DNA from 2 places in the Pseudomonas sp. URMO17WK12:I7 genome. Region 2 is predicted to be linked to the other one. Evidence: riboswitches for the same ligand, from Rfam matches in the RefSeq annotation. Region 2 holds a riboswitch; the other holds the start of a gene.

Region 1 (8,834 bases), on a different contig from region 2:
TGGTTCATGGTGTAGAGGATCTGCTCGGGCGAGAGACGCACGTTGATGGTGTGCACCACCGCGCCGATCATCGGGATGGCGAACATGCACTCCAGGTAACGGTGGCTGTCCCAGTCCATCACCGCCACAGTGTCACCCGCCTTGACCCCGGCTTCGGTGAGCACGTTGGCGAGGCGGGCGATACGCTCGTTCAGCTGCGGATAAGTCAGGCGCAGCTGATCGCGATAGACGATCTCGCGGGTCTTTTCGTAGCGGCTGCCGGACATCAGCAGGCGCTTGATCAACAGAGGGAAGGTATAGGCGCCCTCGGCGGGCTTGATGATGCGGGTCTGCAACATGGTGATCCCTTTTCTGAAAAGCATGCCGAACAAGTCTGGATCTACTGTAGTAGCTCAATGTGACGGTCAAATCAGCCGAAGGAATGATTTGGCGGTGCAAGGTATGAGTGGCATTGTGCGGGTTGATGGATCAACCCCTGCCCTGCCACCGGAGCTTCCCGTGATGCCCAGCTTGCGCCGTGCCGTGTTTCTCGATCACCAATCCCTGGACCTTGGCGACCTCGACCTGTCGCCGTTGCAGCAGCAGTTCGACGAATTCGAGCTGTTTGCCGCCACCCGCCCGGAGCAGGTCGCCGAACGCCTGCAGGGCGCTGTCGCGGTGGTCAGCAACAAGGTCATGCTCGATGCCGCCGCACTGGCCGCCAACCCGCAGCTGAAGCTGATCCTGGTGGCCGCGACCGGCACCAACAATGTCGACCTGGCCGCTGCCCGCGCCCAGGGCATCACCGTCTGCAACTGCCAGGGTTATGGCACGCCATCGGTAGCCCAGCACACCATCGCCCTGCTGCTGGCCCTGGCCACGCGCCTGTGCGACTACAATCAGGCGGTGGCAGACGGCCAGTGGGCCAAGGCCAGCCAGTTCTGCCTGCTCGATTTCCCGATTGTCGAACTAGAAGGCAAGACCCTCGGCCTGCTCGGCCATGGCGAACTGGGTGGCGCAGTGGCACGCCTGGCCGAAGCCTTCGGCATGCGCGTGCTGAGCGGGCAGATCCCTGGCCGCCCGGCCCGTGATGACCGCCTGGCGCTGGACCAACTGCTGCCGCAGGTCGACGCGCTGACCCTGCACTGCCCACTCAACGAGCACACCCGGCACATGATCGGCGCCCGCGAACTGGCGCTGCTGAAAAAAGGCGCGCTGGTGGTCAACACCGCCCGTGGCGGCCTGATCGACGAACAGGCCTTGGCCGACGCCTTGCGCAATGGCCACCTGGGCGGCGCCGCCACCGATGTGCTGAGCGTCGAGCCGCCGGTCAATGGCAACCCGCTGCTGGAAAAGGACATCCCGCGCCTGCTGATTACCCCGCACAGCGCCTGGGGCGCGGTGGAGTCGCGCCAGCGCATCGTCGGCCAGCTCAGCGAAAACGCCGAGGCTTTCTTCAAAGGCCAGCCCCGCCGCGTGGTCAGCTGAGTCAAGAGCCCGGCTCTGCTACACTGCGCCACTTTTTTCAGGAGGCGTCGTCCATGGACCCGCGCAGTGAAGTATTGCTCCGCCAGGCAGAGCTGTTCCAGGGCCCGCTGCTGCTCGCTGGCGCCCCCGCCGACGGCCTGCTTGGGCAACTGCCCCAGGCCCATGGCTGGGCCTGGCACGCCGGTGACCAGGCCATGCTCGACAGCCGCTTCGCCGGGCGCAGCCACTATGGTGTCGACGTGCCGCCGGTGGCTTTCGAGGCGGCCGTGCTGTTCCTGCCCAAGTCGCGCGAACTGGCGGCTTACCTGCTCAATGCCCTGGCCTCACGCCTGGCCGGCCGAGAGCTGTACCTGGTGGGGGAAAAGCGTGGCGGCATCGAAGGCGCAGCCAAGCAGCTGCAGGCGTTCGGCAAACCACGCAAGCTCGATAGCGCACGGCATTGCCAGCTGTGGCAGGTGACCGTGGACAACGCCCCACAAGCCAAACCACTGGAAAGCCTGGCCGAGCGCTTCACGCTCGACCTCGAAGACGGCCCACTGCAGGTGGTGAGCCTGCCAGGAGTGTTCAGCCACGGCCGCCTTGACCGCGGCACCGCCCTGCTGCTCAAGCACCTGGACAACCTGCCGGTCGGTCACGTGCTCGACTTCGGCTGTGGTGCTGGCGTGCTGGGTGCCACAGTAAAACGACGTTACCCACACAGCCGGGTCACGCTGCTGGATGTCGACGCCTTTGCCGTCGCAGCCAGCCGCCTGACACTGGCGGCCAACAGCCTTGAGGGCGAGGTCATCAGTGGCGATGGCATCGATGCCGCGCCCACCGACCTGAGCCTGATCCTGAGCAACCCACCGTTCCACACCGGGGTGCACACCAATTACCAGGCGTCGGAGAACCTGCTGAAAAAATCCGGCCAACATCTGCGAAAAGGTGGAGAAATGCGCCTTGTAGCGAATAGCTTCCTGCGCTATCAGCCATTGATCGAGGGCGCCCTTGGCAACTGCCAGACCTGCGCCGAGGCCGATGGCTTCCGTATCTATCGCGCCACACGCGGATAAAAACAGGGCTTGCCGAAACCGATTCGGCTAGGCAGAATCCGCACCGTCCTAGGGGAGTAGTCTCCCGCGAGCGCCCTGCTCGCCCGGTACGCGTCAACATACTTGGCCCACAGGCCATGGCGCGTGCGACCCAGCGACCTGCACAGACAGGTCCGGGGTTTGACAAGACCTATGACACGCACACCTTACCCGGGGCGGGGAGGCTGTACGTGTCATAGCCGTGTCGACCCGCCCCCGTAGGAATCCTGATGCTGGAATCTCTGTTGGTCCCCACCGCAATCGTTGCCTTGGCTGAAATCGGCGACAAGACGCAATTGCTCGCACTCATCCTCGCCGCACGCTTCCGCAAGCCTTGGCCAATCATCGCCGGCATCATCGCCGCCACCCTGGCCAACCATGCGGCCGCCGGTGCAGTGGGTGCCTGGGTCGGCAGTTTCTTCACCGAGTCGGTGCTGCACTGGGTGCTTGCCGCAAGCTTTACCGCCACTGCGCTGTGGACCTTGGTACCCGACAAGATGGACGATGACGAGAACCCGGCACGCCGCTTCGGCCCGTTCCTGACCACGCTGATCGCCTTCTTCCTGGCCGAGATCGGTGACAAGACCCAGGTCGCCACGGTGATGCTGGCTGCCCAGTATCCGCACCTGATCCTGGTCATCCTCGGGACCACCTTGGGCATGCTGATTGCCAACGTGCCGGTGGTGCTGGCGGGTAACTTCGCCGCTGAGAAACTGCCACTGACGCTGATCCGTCGCCTGGCAGCTGCCGCGTTCTTCGTGCTGGCGATCGTGGCCGTGTACTCGGCGATGAAGACCAGCGGCTGGGTGGGATAAAAAAGTTGAAAGCAGCGGGCGCTTTGCGCCCTTTTCGCGACACAAGGCCGCGCCTACAGGTTATTGCATTCTCTTGTAGGAGCGGCCTTGTGTCGCGAAGGGCTGCAAAGCAGCCCCAGCGAGCTTACTTCTTGGCCGCTTCGTACAGCGGCATCACCTTCGGAATGGCCGCCTGCAACGAGGCAATCCGGCTGCTCGACGCCGGGTGAGTGCTCATGAACTCAGGCGGCGCACCTTCCGAAGCCTTGCTCATCTTGTTCCACAAGGTGATCGCGGCATTTGGGTCGTAGCCGGCACGCGCCGACAGCTCAAGGCCGATCAGGTCGGCCTCGTTCTCGTTGGCGCGGCTGTTGGGCAAGGTCATGGCGTAGTTCACCACGGTGTCGGCCATGGCCATGCTGTTCTGGCCAAGGCCAAACAATGCACCCGCGCCCTGGCGCGCCATCTCTACGCCATAGGCCTTGGACATCGCTTCGCGGCTGTGCTCGCGCAAGGCGTGGGCGATTTCGTGCCCGACCACAGCGGCAATTTCCGCATCGGTGAGCTTGAGCTGATCGATCAGCCCGGTGTAGACGATGATCTTGCCGCCCGGCCCGCAGTTGGCATTGAGCTCGTCACTCTTGATGACGTTGACTTCCCAGTTCCATTGCGCGGCATCAGGGCGGAACTGCGGCGCCTGGGCGATCAGCCGGCTGGCGATGGCCTGCACGCGCTTGGCGTCAGCACTGGATTTGTCGAGCACGCCCTTGCTCGAAGCCTCACCGAGGGTCTGCTGGTAGGACTGGGCGTACATCTGGTTGACCTCATCGGTCGAAAGCATGCTGAACATGTATTGCTGACGCTGGACGCCGACAGCACCGCCACTGGTGGTATTCACCGCCTGGCAGCCAGCTAGCAGGATGCCAGCACTCAACAGGCTGACGACAAAAGACTTACGCATGAAAACACTCCCTTTTTACATGCGCCGTATCCTAGGCCGAGTCACCCGTACCCCGCCATAGCCGCAGGGAAGATTTTACCTAAGCCGGTGTAAGGCACTCCGGCGCGTCCAGTTTCGGGTCGTTGACGAAATTCGCAAGGGCCCGCTCACGCAGTGTCGCCGGCGGGCTGGCGAGCAGCTCATGCAGGCGCGCCAGCGGTGTGTCCGGGTCCAGCCAGGCGGCTTGGCCGGCCTGGTCGAGAATCAACGGCCGGCGCTGATTCATCGCGGCCTGGGTCACCACCGCGCAGCTCAGCCACACCTGGTCCTGCACCGGATAGGCTTCCCACACGGCGGCAAAATACAACGATGCGCCCTCCCCCGGCGTCAGCCAGTAAGGCCGCTTACGCACCGAACCGCGCCACTCGTAAAAACCGTTGGCCGGCATCAGGCAACGGCGCAGACGAAACGCTTCGCGGAACATCGGCTGCTCGACCAAGGTCTCGGCCCGGGCATGGGCGGGGGTGCGGGAAAGGTCGGTGAGCCAGGCCGGGGTCAGCCCCCAGCGCGCCTTGGCCAGTTGCTGCTGGCCATCGAGCTGGCGCTGGATCAGCACCGAGGCACCGGGCGCGATATTCCATTGGGCCGGCTGGCCGGCAGGGAAGCCCGGCAGGCTGGCCAGCGCCTGGGGCCAGCGAAACAGGGCGTAACGTCCACACATGGGCGATTTCAGAACCTAGCAGATCAAGGTACCGGGATGACTCTCCGGCTCGTCGCCGGCAAGCGGCTGGGCACCATTGTACGCATCGATCAGTTGCCGTGCGTACTCGGCCTGCTCGTCGGGCACCGCAAGCCCGAGCAGGCCCTGCAACGGCAATTCGCCGGCAGCACCCATCAGGTCGCGACCGGCCAGGTGCACTTGAATGCCCTCGCTGGCGAGCATGCCCAGCAACATTTCAGCTTCCAGCAGGTTTTCAGGTTCGTAGATCCGCCGCATCAGTCGTTCTCACCGTAGACATCCAGCATCCATTCGTCGCCATGAACCTGCAGCACAAAGCGGATAGGCTTGCAGCACACCTGGCAGTCCTCGATGTACTCCTGATCCCCCCCGGACAGGTCCACTGTGGTTTCGACTTCCTCGCCACAATAAGGGCAATCGTAGAACGCTTGTTCGAGCATCGCGGCCTCCGAGGTGACTTGTGCGTATAATTGCCGGTCTGTTTACAGGGCTTGAGTGTGCCCGAGCCGTTTTTCGGGCCCCACCCCTTACCTTATTACCCTAGCCGTTTCCAACAAGAGAGCATGATGGGCGAATTCGATGCCATCCGACCGTACGACGACGCTGAGGTCCCTGCCGTTCTGGCACGCCTGCTCAGCGACCCGGCATTCCTCGATATCCTCACCCACTTCAAATTCCCACGTACCGCTGGTGCCCTCGGCTGGTTGCTCAAGCCGCTGATCGCCCGGCGCCTGCGCAAGGAATTCGCCGGCGTCACCTGCGTGTCGACCCTGCAGGACAAAGTCGAGTACTACGTCGACCAGACCATCGAACGTGCCACCGACGGCGTCACCTATTCTGGCGTCGAACAGCTCAAGTCGGGCACGGCCTATCTGTTCCTGGCCAACCACCGCGACATCGTCATGGACCCGGCCTTCGTCAACTACGCGGTGTACCACGCCGGCCTGCCGACACCCCGCATCGCCATCGGCGACAACCTGCTGCAGAAGCCGTTCGTCAGCGACATGATGCGCCTGAACAAGAGCTTCATCGTGCACCGCTCGATCAGTGGCCGCCGCGAAAAGCTCGCGGCCTACCAGTTGCTCTCGGCTTACATCAACCACTCGATCCGCAATGACGGCACGTCGATCTGGATCGCCCAGGCCGAAGGCCGCGCCAAGGACGGTGACGACCGTACCGATTCGGCGATCCTCAAGATGTTCCACATGAGCCGCAAGGACGAGCCGTTCGGCGCGGTGATCCAGAGCCTGAACCTGATCCCGGTGTCGATCAGCTACGAATACGACCCGTGCGACCAGGCCAAGGCCCGCGAGCTGTACATCCGCGCCACCACCGGCACCTACAAGAAGGCGCCGGGCGAGGACGACAACAGCATCGCCAAGGGCATCACTGGCTACAAGGGCCGGGTGCACATCAACTTCGCGCCACCGGTAACCGAGTACTACGAGGACACCAAGCAGCTGGCACAGGAAACCGACCGGCAGATCCTCGGCGGCTACCGCCTGTTCCCGGTGCATTACCTGGCCTATGCGATGTGGAGCGAGAAGGACGAGGCACTGCAGGTGCCGAGTGCCGAGCAGGTGTTCCCGGCTGAAGAACTGGCCAAGGCCAGGGAAGAATGGCAACGCCGCCTGGACGCCTGCCCTGAGGAACAGCGGCCGTATCTGGTGTTGCAGTATGCGACGCCGGTGCGCAACCAATATCAGGTCAAGCAGCAGGCGCCGGTTGCCTGACCGAATTTGGGGCTGCTTTGCAGCCCCAGGCATTTCAGATCCAGGTGCTGAACCAGGACAGCAGCAGGGCCATGGCCAGGCACGAAAACCCGAGGATGTAGTAGTAGCGCGGCACACGCTGGTCGAATGTATCCACTGGCCCCTCTTCCAACGCCAAACTTTCGCGGCTGATCGCCTCACGCCGCCGCGCATTCTGCAGCAGCAGCCCGCCTGGGCAGGTCAACAACAGCGCCAGCAGATTGATCAGCTTGGTCGGGTGGGCGGAAAGAAACCCCCAGAGCACTTGCAAGGACATCACGCAACCTCGGTCATAGCCACAGCGAAGCCCGGCATTCTACCGAAGTGCGACCAACCCGCCCGGTCTTGGCGACAAAGTGTCACTTAATTTCATCTGTCACGCTCTCGTCATCAGGGCAGGCCACTCTATCGGCCTTTTCCCGAACCGGAGCTTGTTGATGCTGCACGCCGAAAACCAGGACCGCCTCTATCTCGTGGCTCAAAGTGATGAGCAACAGGCGTTGATCGATGGTTTTGCCATCAATGTCCAGGACCGCCAGTGGCTGGTCTACTGCGCACTGGGTGGCCATGTGCACGAGGACCTGCCCGAGGTGGATGCCAGCACGGGTGTCAGCTTGCTGGACTTCCACATACAAGCCGCCTAGTTCGGTACCGACAACAAAAAACCCGCTACCTGGCGCTCAGGTAGCGGGTTTTTCATTGCGACGGAAGACTTATTCGCCCAGCACCTGACCGATGGTCGGGTCCTTGAACAGGCGGGTCAGCGCATCACTCAGTACATCACTTACCAGGGTGGTGTTGGTTTCCTGGTTCGGCGCCATGCCGAAGCGTTGGTCCAGCGAAGCACCGTAACGGCCGCTGTAACGGCGGTTGGCATTCGCCACATCGGCTCGGAAGGTGGCGCCGATGGTAGCTTCGGTCACGTACAGCTTGTCCTTCGGCGACTGGTACTTCAGCTCGGCCAGGGTCACGGTCAGTTGCGGTGCGTTGTAGGCGTTCGGCGTCGGGGTGAAGCCGAGCAGGCGCACGGCGGCTTCGGCCTGGGCCTGCAGCTTGGGCACGACATCATTGCCACTGACGCTGATGGTGCTGGTCTCGGGGTACATGCCACCGCGGGTGCCCAGGGACTGCGAAGCCCGCCCATCGACCACCTTGACCACCACCGGCTGGCCGTGGCCGACCGGAGCGAGTTGAGCCTTGAGCGTGGGTTGCGGGCTAAGTTGTTGCGGGCTGTGGGCACAACCGACCAGGCTGAGGCTGGCCACGGCGATCAAACCGAACAACAGACGTTGCAACATGCGCGTTTCTCCAGAAAATACGGCAAAGGCCCACAGTATACCCAGCCAGGCACAAACCAGTCATCGGTCCGGCCCGCTTGTCACAATCGTTTCATGGCCACGCCCTTATCCTTGCGCCAAGCCCAAACGCACAGGACGCACCGCCATGGCTTCGCTCTGGACACTGCTCGGCCAACGCCCGCGCCACAATGCCTATGCCCGCCTCGACGCCGACGGCAAATGCCTGGCTTTCAAGCAGTGCAGCCAGGCACCAAGCGGCAGCGGATGGGTGCGTATCAGTGAAATCCAGCTCGCCTGGCTGGGCCGTGAGCTGCCCGCCGAAGCCCGGGTTTGCGCTTCTGCAAGCCGCCGCTGGCACCAGCGCATCCTCGCGGCCTGACAAACGCTGCAATAAAAACCACGAATAACGACCTTTCTGCCCGCGACATCGTTATAATCTCCCCCCGATTATAAGGACGTCTCCTGATCGGGCCCCGCATTTGCCGATTGACCCCGGCACCTTCACCCGCTTCGCCCACAGAGAGCCTTCCACTCAGGTCTTGCATCGGCTGTCGTGCCTGCTTTTCCGGCCCTTCGCACTGCATGAACCTGCGGGTTGCCATCGCGCAGTCCCCTTTTGAGGTTCACGACTCCAAAAGAGCGTGAAAAAACGGTTTTCACTACTTCACAAGAGTGTGGCGAGCAAATGAACAGTCTGGCATGTGCAAAAGCGGCAGATGTGTCCCGAACAGCCCTGAACAGGCGGCTGAAGCGCTCATTTCGGATGAGTGCCTGA
Region 2 (8,834 bases):
AGGGCCGCGCTGGGCTCGCCGGCTGCCACCCGCCCGCGCTCGCGCGGCGCCAGCAAGGCATCGGGCAACTGCTGATATTTGCCTAGCCAGTAGTCACGGTCGCGGCCATGGCGTGCCGACGCCTGGTACTGGCTGTCGTCTTCGATGAACTCGCGGTAACCGGGCGCGCTGTCAGGCAAGGACGTGCCCTGGCCCAGCAGGCCATAGTAGTCAGCGACCTGTTTGAACCACAGGTCCACACCCCAGCCATCGAGGACCAGGTGATGCGCCTGCAGCGCGAACAGGTAGCGCTGCTCGCCCAGCCTGATCAACTGCGTGCCCCACAAGGGGCCGACGCCCAGCACAAAAGGCTTTTGCATGCAGCTGCCGAGCAGCGCCCGGGCGGCGGCCATCGGGCTTGGGGCAGCACGCAGGTCATGTTCGGCCAGATCCACCGTCAGCGTTTGCGCAAAGTACTGGCGCGGTACGCCACCCTGCCCCGCTGGCTCCACCAGCACCGTGCGCAAGCCTTCATGCAGCGCCACCAGGTGCGCCAGCGCCCTGCGCAGCCGCGGGACATCCATCGCGCCGTCGATCTCGACATAGGCACCGATGTTGTACAGCGGTGAATCGCCGTGGCCGATCTGGTCCAGCCAGATATCACGCTGGGCAACGGTCAGGGCAAAGGTTTGGGCGGCAGGCATGGGCGGGCAAGTCCTTCTTGGCTTGAACATCCGCGGATTCAAGCACCCCCTCTTCGCACTGTATGGCCCGTTAAACCCGGACAACCGAGGCGCCTATCAATAGCAGCTGAAAAGCCTGTAGGAAATCGACCACAGCTGGCCGCCCTTGATGACTTACGCCAAGTCTCATTGACCGGAAACAGCAGTGAACCGTCAGGGATACGGCGCCATTTCACTGGCTAATCCGAACTTGCCCTGCACGAGCCCAATTTCATGCCCCACTCGGGCAGTAGGAATTGATGGCATTTTCTGTCCCGGTTTTCCATTACAGACGCAGCCCCCGCTGCGGGCTTGAATACCGCCACCCCCCACCACCCGGAGCACTCGACAGCGAGACCACCCGCCGTAACGCTTTGAATCAAGGAAGACAGGATATGAAGCTGACCGCCAGCCTCGCACACCGCCCCGACCCTCAGCTGTACCTGCAACTGGGCGAACTGGTCGCCAGTACCGGCGCCGACGGTTTCGCCGCACAGATGTTACGCCTGGTCGATGCCCAGGTACCGATCCACCGGCTCGAGCTCAGCGAGTTGACCCTTGACTCGCGCCAGGCCAGTGTCAGCCGCATCAGGTTACTGGGCAGTGCCGGCCTTGCGCAGCAACGGCCTGGCAACGAGCCACTGCGCCACCCGTTGCTGCAGAGCATCATGCAGATGGACGACCCGCTGCTGATCGAGTTCAAGGCCCCGCTGGATGCCCAGCACCCCCATCAGTGCCACTTGGTGTCGTGCAGCGGCGACCGGCGCTGGGTCATTTGTTTCCATCGCCTGCCCGGGCAAAGGGCGTTTTCCCTGGCGGAGCTGTCTCAGCTCAAGAGCCTTTCCGACACCTTGCTGCCACTGGTCGAGCACCATGGTCAGTTGCTCGACCAGGGCCTCGTACGCCGCATCGGCACGCCCCCGGCCGACCTTGAAGCTGGTTCGCTGCGCCACGCCTTTGGCGAGCGCCTGGTCCAGGAAGCGGTCAGGCTTTCTACCCGCGAGGAGGAAGTGTGCATCGGCCTGCTGACAGGCGGCACGGTGCCGGAAATGGCGCAGAAGCTGAATGTGAAGAACAGCTCGATCGAAACCTACCTAAAGCGCGCCACCGCCAAGCTGGGGGTCAGTGGCCGCCATGGGCTGGCGAAATGGATGGCCGGCGCCTGACTGCACGAGAGCCCGTGATGCCCCGACACGCCCTGACCCTGTGCGCCGCGCTGCTGTGCGGCTGCTCCCTGGTACCGGACTATCAGCGCCCCGCCGCCCCTGTGCCCGGCCAGTTCCCTCAAGGCCCGGCCTATCAGGGCGACGCGTTGGCCCGCCAGCCCGCCGAGGACTGGTGGCAGGTGTTCCAGGACCCGGTGCTGCGCCAACTGATCGACAGCGCGCTGGCCAACAACCGCGACCTGCGCGAGGCTGCGCTGAACGTCGAAGCCTACCGCGCCCAGTACCGCATCCAGCGCGCCGACTTGCTGCCGAAGGTGTCTGCCGACGCCACGGGCAAGCGCCAGTACCTGCCGCGGGGTGTGACCGGCACCGACCAGGGGATGATTACCTCGACCTATGCCGCAACCCTGGGCATCAGCGCCTACGAACTGGACCTGTTCGGCCGCCTGCGCAGCCTCAGTGACCAGGCGCTGCTGACTTACCTGGCCAGTGAACAAGCGCGGCGAAGCACACAGCTGAGCCTGGTGGCCAGCGTTGCCAGCGCCTACCTGACCTGGCGCGCCGATCAGGAGCTGCTGGTGTTGGCCAAGGACACCCTGGCCACCGACGAACGCAGCCTGCGCTTGACCAGTGCCCAGCGCCGCGCCGGCACGGTATCGGCGCTGGACCAGATCCAGTCACGCACCAGCGTCGACAGCACCCGTGCCACGGTGGCGCGCTACAAACGCCAGGTGGCCCAGGACCTCAATCAGTTGTCCTTGTTGGTGGGTACCGCCGTGGCGGGCGACCTGGCCGCCCTGCCCTTGGCCGACGAGCAGATCGCCGGGTTGCCGGCCGGGTTGCCTTCGGACCTGCTGCGCCGCCGCCCGGACATCGTCCAGGCGGAATATCAGCTGCGTGCGGCCAATGCCAATATCGGCGCGGCGCGGGCGGCGTTCTTCCCCAGTATCAGCCTCACCGCCAACGCCGGCAGCACCAGCCCGCAACTGAGCGGCCTGTTCGACGGCGGCAGCGGTACCTGGCTGTTTCAGCCACAGATCAGCCTGCCGATATTCACCGCTGGCAGCCTGCGCGCCAGCCTGGATTATGCAGCGTTACAGAAGGACATTCAGGTGGCGCAGTACGAGAAAGCCATCCAGAGCGCGTTCCAGGAGGTGGCCGATGGCCTGGCAGCGCGGGCGACCTATCAGCGACAGCTGCAGGCCCAGCACGATCTTGTGGCGTCGAACCAGCGGTATTACAACCTGGCCGAGCATCGTTACCGGATCGGCGTGGACAGCAGCCTGACCTTTCTCGATGCACAGCGCTCGCTGTTCACGGCGCAGCAGGGGTTGATCAGCGACCGCCTGGCGCAGCTGGTGGCGGAAGTGAACCTGTATGCGGCGCTGGGTGGGGGGTGGCAGGAGGCCGCAGAGCGGCCTCGGTAATGCTTACACCGCGCTCAGGTGCTCGTAGAGAATGGTTGCGCCGACCAGCATCAGCACGATGCCACCGACGATCTCGGCGCGCTTGCCCACCACCGAACCCAGCGCACGCCCGAGCATGGTACCAAGGGTCACCATGGTCATGGTCGCCAGGCCGATCGCCGCGGCCGCCACCCAGATGTTGACGTCGACGAAGGCCAGGCCGACGCCCACTGCCAGGGCATCGATACTGGTGGCAACCGCAGTCACCGCAAGGATCCAGAACGAGTGCTGGCTCTGTTTTTCCACTTCTTCGTCATCCGGCTTCAGGCCGGCATGCACCATGTGCGCGCCCAGCAGCAGCAACAGGGCAAAGGCGATCCAGTGGTCCCACTGTTCGACATACTGGCTGGCCGCCTGGCCAAGCAGCCAGCCGATGACCGGAGTGAGGGCCTCGATGACGCCGAAGATCAGGCCGGTGCGCAGGGCTTCGGCCAGGCGTGGCTTGTGCAGGCTGGAACCTTTGCCAATGGCGGCCGCGAAGGCGTCCGTAGACATGGCGAAGGCGAGAAAGGCGAGGGAAATGGCATTCAACGATCAGACTCCAGCCGGGCAACGAGTCAACGACAGACGACCTGCAGGCCCGGCTTGGCTGCAGGAAGGTCGTTGGTCTCGCCAATCCGGGTGGATGCGCTGGCCATGGCAGGTTGCCAAATATGTTGACCAGAGCGCCTTTGCAGTGTGCGAAGGCAGGCTACTCCCCAATGAGTGGCGCGATGATACCAGCGTAAAGAGAAAAAAGCGTGAAAATCCACTTGCAGTAGGTGAAATCAAAAAATGCCCTGATCAACGGGCCCCTCTCACCACATCCGAACCCAGCGCTGCAGGCAATGCAGGGCAACAACCGCTCAACGTATTGGCATGGAACAGTTTAATCGCACGCACATTGGAAGCAGATGATCAACTATCAAAAGTGCCAGTGGCGACCCACCTAAATTTCGCTATTGTTTCTTTTGGCCAAAATTATGCCAGGAGGAACAAACGATGAGCAACTATGCCCCCTACGGTTGGAGAACCGTGACTCAGCACTCCACCCTCGCATTCAATGGTGAACTATTCGATGACAGGCTCGGTGGGTATTCTCTCGGAAATGGCAGGCGCCTATATAATCCTCGACTGATGCGATTTTGCATCCCCGACAGCCTAAGTCCATTTCACATGGGCGGCATCAACAGCTACGCCTACTGCCAAGGAGACCCGATCAATTTCACTGATCCAAGTGGCCACGCCCCCTCAATTCCAACAACGCATTCAAATCGAAAAGTCCCATCACTCCTGCAGCAGACATCAGTAAAAGTATCGCTCAAGAAAATAAATAAATTATCGGAGCCTCTAAGAGGGAATGCCATTAAAGCCAGAAAGGAACAACACGAACTAATGACCGATGATTTGAAGCGAATCTTTAAGGGTGAGAAACCGCTTATGTACAGTTTAGCCCAACTCGAAACATATCGTGACTGGCCAGGCAGAGAGAGCATGACCAGGCATTCGGCATTTGACGCCTCCCTGCGCTTCACTAGTAACCACTTCGATGGAACAGTGATTAAAAGGGATCGAGACTTACTTATAAAAGCAGGGATCGAGAACGCCACAGAGGATCAAAAAAATCAAGCCATGCTAGCACTGCACAATATAAGAGAAAAAATACGCCCAAGTGACCCTGTAGCCTTACAGCTATTTTATGCAGGCGTTGTGCTCAAGTATCGTAAAAAAAAGCCATTCTTTAATGATAATCCGGACCTCAAAAATGAAGCAAAAAGGTATCTGCACCAAAAAGGTATAATGCCCCAAAAGTGATCGCCTGGCGAGTGCGTTAAAGTGCTGCCTGTATGGAACGATCAAAATTTTTGAATGAGCTCAATGACGCAATGAAACGTACCCGAACACGGTGAATCAACATCAACTGTTCATCCGATTTCAGATCTGGCATTGCGCGCAACCACTAGACTGATCTATTGGCTGTTCGATGCCATGAGCGCATTGGGCAAGTTGTGAAATCTGTATAGCTGGGGGGCTGCCACACGTGGAGGTGTGCGATGAGCCAGTTCAAGCGTCTGTTGGTCATGCTCGGCCCGCAAATGCGCCATACCCCGGCGCTGCAGCGCGCTGCGGCGCTGGCGGAGTCCAGTGGTGCCCTGCTGGATATCAATGTGTTCGTCGACGATGTCGACACCTTCGGCCTGATGAGCGATGGCCGCGAGCGTGAGCGGCTGCTCGGCGACAACCGCCAGTGGCTGGCCGACGAGGCCGAGCAACTGGGCAACGCCGGGCTCGATGTGTCCACCGAACTGCTACTGACCCGCGACCCTCTGGGCAGTGCGCTCGAACGTATCAAACGGCTGGGTTGCGACCTGCTGGTCAAGGACGTGCAGCACGAACCGGTACTCAAGCGCCTTCTGGTCACGCCGCTGGACTGGCAATTGCTCAAGGAAAGCCCGGTGGCCGTGCACCTGGTCAGCGACATTCGCCTACCGCTGCCCCGGCAGATTGCGGCGGCGGTCGACCTGAACTGCCACGGTGCGGGCGAACACCTGGACGACCAGGTGATTTACAGCGCCCATGCCCTGGCCCTGCAATGCAACGCCGAACTGCACTTGCTGCATGTGTGCGATGCGGCCAAGACCCATATCGCCGACTTCGGTGCCGGCACCGTAACCATGCCGGGGTTCGATGGCAGCGTGCGCACGGCGCAGCGGGCAGCGTTCAACCGGCTGGGTGACCATCACCAGATACCCCTGGAGCGGCGGCATTTTGTCGAAGGTGCGGCGATCCGGGCGATTGCCCAGTTCGTTAGCCACAGCCGGGTCGATCTGATCGTGATGGGCAGCCATCGGCATGATGCGATGCAGACATTCCTGGGCGGCACCACGGCCCATGTGCTGGAGCATCCGCTGTGCAACGTACTGGCGATCAGGGCTGCTCACTGATTAGCGCACTGCCTGAGCCGGCCTTTTCGCGGGCCTGCCTGCCCCCACAGGTATACCAGCAGCCCGAAGCCCGCCGGTGCCGGTGGGGGCGGGCTGGCGCGCGAAAAGGCCAGGCCTGCCAACCAAATGGTATCTGGTACACCAGTGCCACTTAAAATTAATGCATTTGATAATGATTCGTAGTATTTTCTCGGCGCTTCCCACACTCCCCTCCAGCGCCCTACTCCAGGATCGTACCGTCGATGCGTCGCACGTTCGTTTCGCTTTGTGTGCTTCAAGCTCTCTCCCCGCTGGCCTTTGCCGAGCCTGAGCCGCTCGGCGACGGCGCCCAGGTCGAACTCCAGGCCCTGAACATCACCAGCAGCGCCGACAGCGAGCGCGCCGATGGCCCGGTGGACGGCTACAAGGCCAGCCGCTCGGCCAGCGCCACACGCACCGACACGGCCCTGCACGAGACCCCGCAGTCGATCAGCGTGGTGCCCAAGGATGTGCTTGAAGACACCGGTGCCACTCGCCTGCAGGATGGCCTGGACTATGCCGGTGGCGTTGGCCGTGCCAACAACTTTGGTGGCCAGGGCCTGACCACCTTCACCGTGCGCGGCTTCACCACCGGCGAATTCTACCGCAACGGCTTCCCGATCAACCGTGGCTACCCCAACGCCCCCGACGCCAACACCGTCGAGCGCCTGGAAGTGATCCGCGGCCCGGCCACCAGCCTGTATGGCCGTGGCGACCCCGGCGGCACCTTCAATGTGGTCAGCAAGCAACCCCTGGCCGAGCCCAAGGTCACCCTGGGCAGCCAGTTCGATGACCAGGGCATGCACCGGGCAACCCTCGACGCCACCGGCCCGCTCAACGCCGACGGCTCGCTGGCCTATCGCCTGAATGTGCTGGGTGAAGGTGGCGACAGTTTCCGTGACGATGTCGAAAGCGAGCGCTACGACGTAGCGCCGGCGATCAGCTGGCAGGTCAACGATGCCACCAAGGTCACCTTCGAAGGCGACTTCATGCGCAACAACCACCCACTGGACCGCGGCCTGACCCGCCTGCCCGGCCAGCTCGGCAGCGCCTCGCGCGACACCAACATCTGGGAAAAAGGCAGCGACAACCTGCTGCACAACGACAACAACATGGCCCAGCTGCGCTTCGAGCACCTGCTCAACGACAACTGGACCTTGGGTGGCGGCATGCAATGGCTGGACGGCTCGCTCAAGGGCAACGCCGTGGAAGCCAACGGCCTGCAGCCTGACGGCCGCACGCTGGGGCGCAACTTCAACTACCGCAAGCTGGCGTGGACCGACCGCGATTACCAGCTCAACCTTACCGGGCACTTCGACACCGGCGGCTTCAGCCATACGCTGCTGACCGGCATCGAGTACGAAGATTACGACTACAGCTCGATCATCCAGCGTTCGGCTGCAGGGACCGGCGCCTATCCGATCGACATCTTCGACCCGGTGCTGGGCCAGACACGCCCTGCCCTGACCCGCACCACCACCCATGACAAGGAAAACCTCAAGACCTGGGCAGCGTTCATCCAGGATCAGGTGGCCCTGACCGAGCGCCTGAAAGCCCTTGCCGGTGTGCGCTTCGAGCGCTTCGAGCACGACTACGACAACAAGCTCAACAATGCCGGTGACTTCAACAAGGGCGAGAACGGCGTCACTCCACGCTTCGGCCTGATCTACGACCTGACCGATACCGTTGCCGTTTACGCCAACACCGCGCGCTCGTTCAAGCCCAACAGCGGCGCCAGCCTGCAAGGCACTGGCTTCGACCCGGAAAAAGGCACGTCATACGAGCTGGGCGTGAAGTGGGAGGCGCTGGACCGCCAGCTCAGCGTCGACGCCGCGATCTACCACATCGTCAAGGAAAACGTGCTGACCCGCGACCCGAACGACCCCAGCGGCACCTACAGTGTCGCTGCCGGCGAAGTGCGTAGCCGCGGCCTTGACATCAACGTCGCGGGCAACCTGACGCCGGAATGGCGGATGATCGGTGGCTATGCGTACGTCGACGCCGAGGTGACCAAGGACAACAGCATCCCCACCGGCACCCGCCTGGCGAACATCCCGCGCAACAGCTTCAGCCTGCTCAATACCTATGAGTTCCAGGACGGGCTGGCCAAGGGGCTGGGACTGGGGGTTGGCGTGAAATACGTGGACGACCGCGCCGGGCAGACGGCAGCGACGACCTACACCATGGAGCGCTATAGCGTGGTCGACCTGTTGAGCTTCTACAAGGTCAACGAGCATGTGCGCTTGAACCTGGATGTGAAGAACGTGTTCAACAAGGGGTATGACGAGGGGGCGTTCAACACCTACGTGTACCCTGGCGCGCCGCGCACGGTGCAGGCTGGGGTTTCCTACACCTTCTAGAAGGCTGGGGCCGCATTGCGGCCCCCGGCATCAGAACCCTTTGCTGTAGAACAGCGAGTAGGATTCGATACCGTCGTTCGGCTGCTTGATGCCAGCATTGGAATAGTGAATCGCACGGACACCCACTTTCTGCTCGCCCGGCAGCTTCAAGCCGAAGCCGATGCGGTCTTCGAAGTTGACCGACGAACCGAGGCGCTGA

The links. Region 2 has a riboswitch for manganese ahead of mntP (manganese efflux pump MntP). Riboswitches for the same ligand answer to the same signal wherever they lie in the genome.
Region 1: linked by a shared signal. The riboswitch ahead of H040_RS20305 (TMEM165/GDT1 family protein) and the one ahead of mntP (manganese efflux pump MntP) in region 2 are both predicted to bind manganese.

The regions. Positions count from the first base shown of each region.
Region 1 covers NZ_QLTL01000014.1:132,357-141,190, reverse strand. The annotation lists gene H040_RS20320 (fatty acid--CoA ligase) at 1-338, opposite strand, end outside; gene H040_RS20315 (2-hydroxyacid dehydrogenase) at 502-1,467, shown strand; gene H040_RS20310 (class I SAM-dependent methyltransferase) at 1,521-2,519, shown strand; yybP-ykoY riboswitch at 2,559-2,680, shown strand; gene H040_RS20305 (TMEM165/GDT1 family protein) at 2,771-3,352, shown strand; gene H040_RS20300 (M48 family metallopeptidase) at 3,477-4,292, opposite strand; gene H040_RS20295 (SOS response-associated peptidase) at 4,372-4,992, opposite strand; gene H040_RS20290 (putative signal transducing protein) at 5,008-5,268, opposite strand; gene H040_RS20285 (CPXCG motif-containing cysteine-rich protein) at 5,268-5,450, opposite strand; gene H040_RS20280 (1-acyl-sn-glycerol-3-phosphate acyltransferase) at 5,574-6,743, shown strand; gene H040_RS20275 (hypothetical protein) at 6,778-7,038, opposite strand; gene H040_RS20270 (hypothetical protein) at 7,199-7,405, shown strand; gene H040_RS20265 (YajG family lipoprotein) at 7,475-8,059, opposite strand; gene H040_RS20260 (hypothetical protein) at 8,205-8,438, shown strand.
Region 2 covers NZ_QLTL01000018.1:16,537-25,370, forward strand. The annotation lists gene H040_RS22375 (non-ribosomal peptide synthetase) at 1-683, opposite strand, end outside; gene H040_RS22380 (helix-turn-helix transcriptional regulator) at 1,097-1,867, shown strand; gene H040_RS22385 (efflux transporter outer membrane subunit) at 1,885-3,294, shown strand; gene mntP (manganese efflux pump MntP) at 3,298-3,864, opposite strand; yybP-ykoY riboswitch at 3,871-4,045, opposite strand; gene H040_RS22395 (RHS repeat-associated core domain-containing protein) at 4,315-5,127, shown strand; gene H040_RS22400 (universal stress protein) at 5,367-6,257, shown strand; gene H040_RS22405 (TonB-dependent siderophore receptor) at 6,500-8,635, shown strand; gene H040_RS22410 (acyloxyacyl hydrolase) at 8,666-8,834, opposite strand, start outside.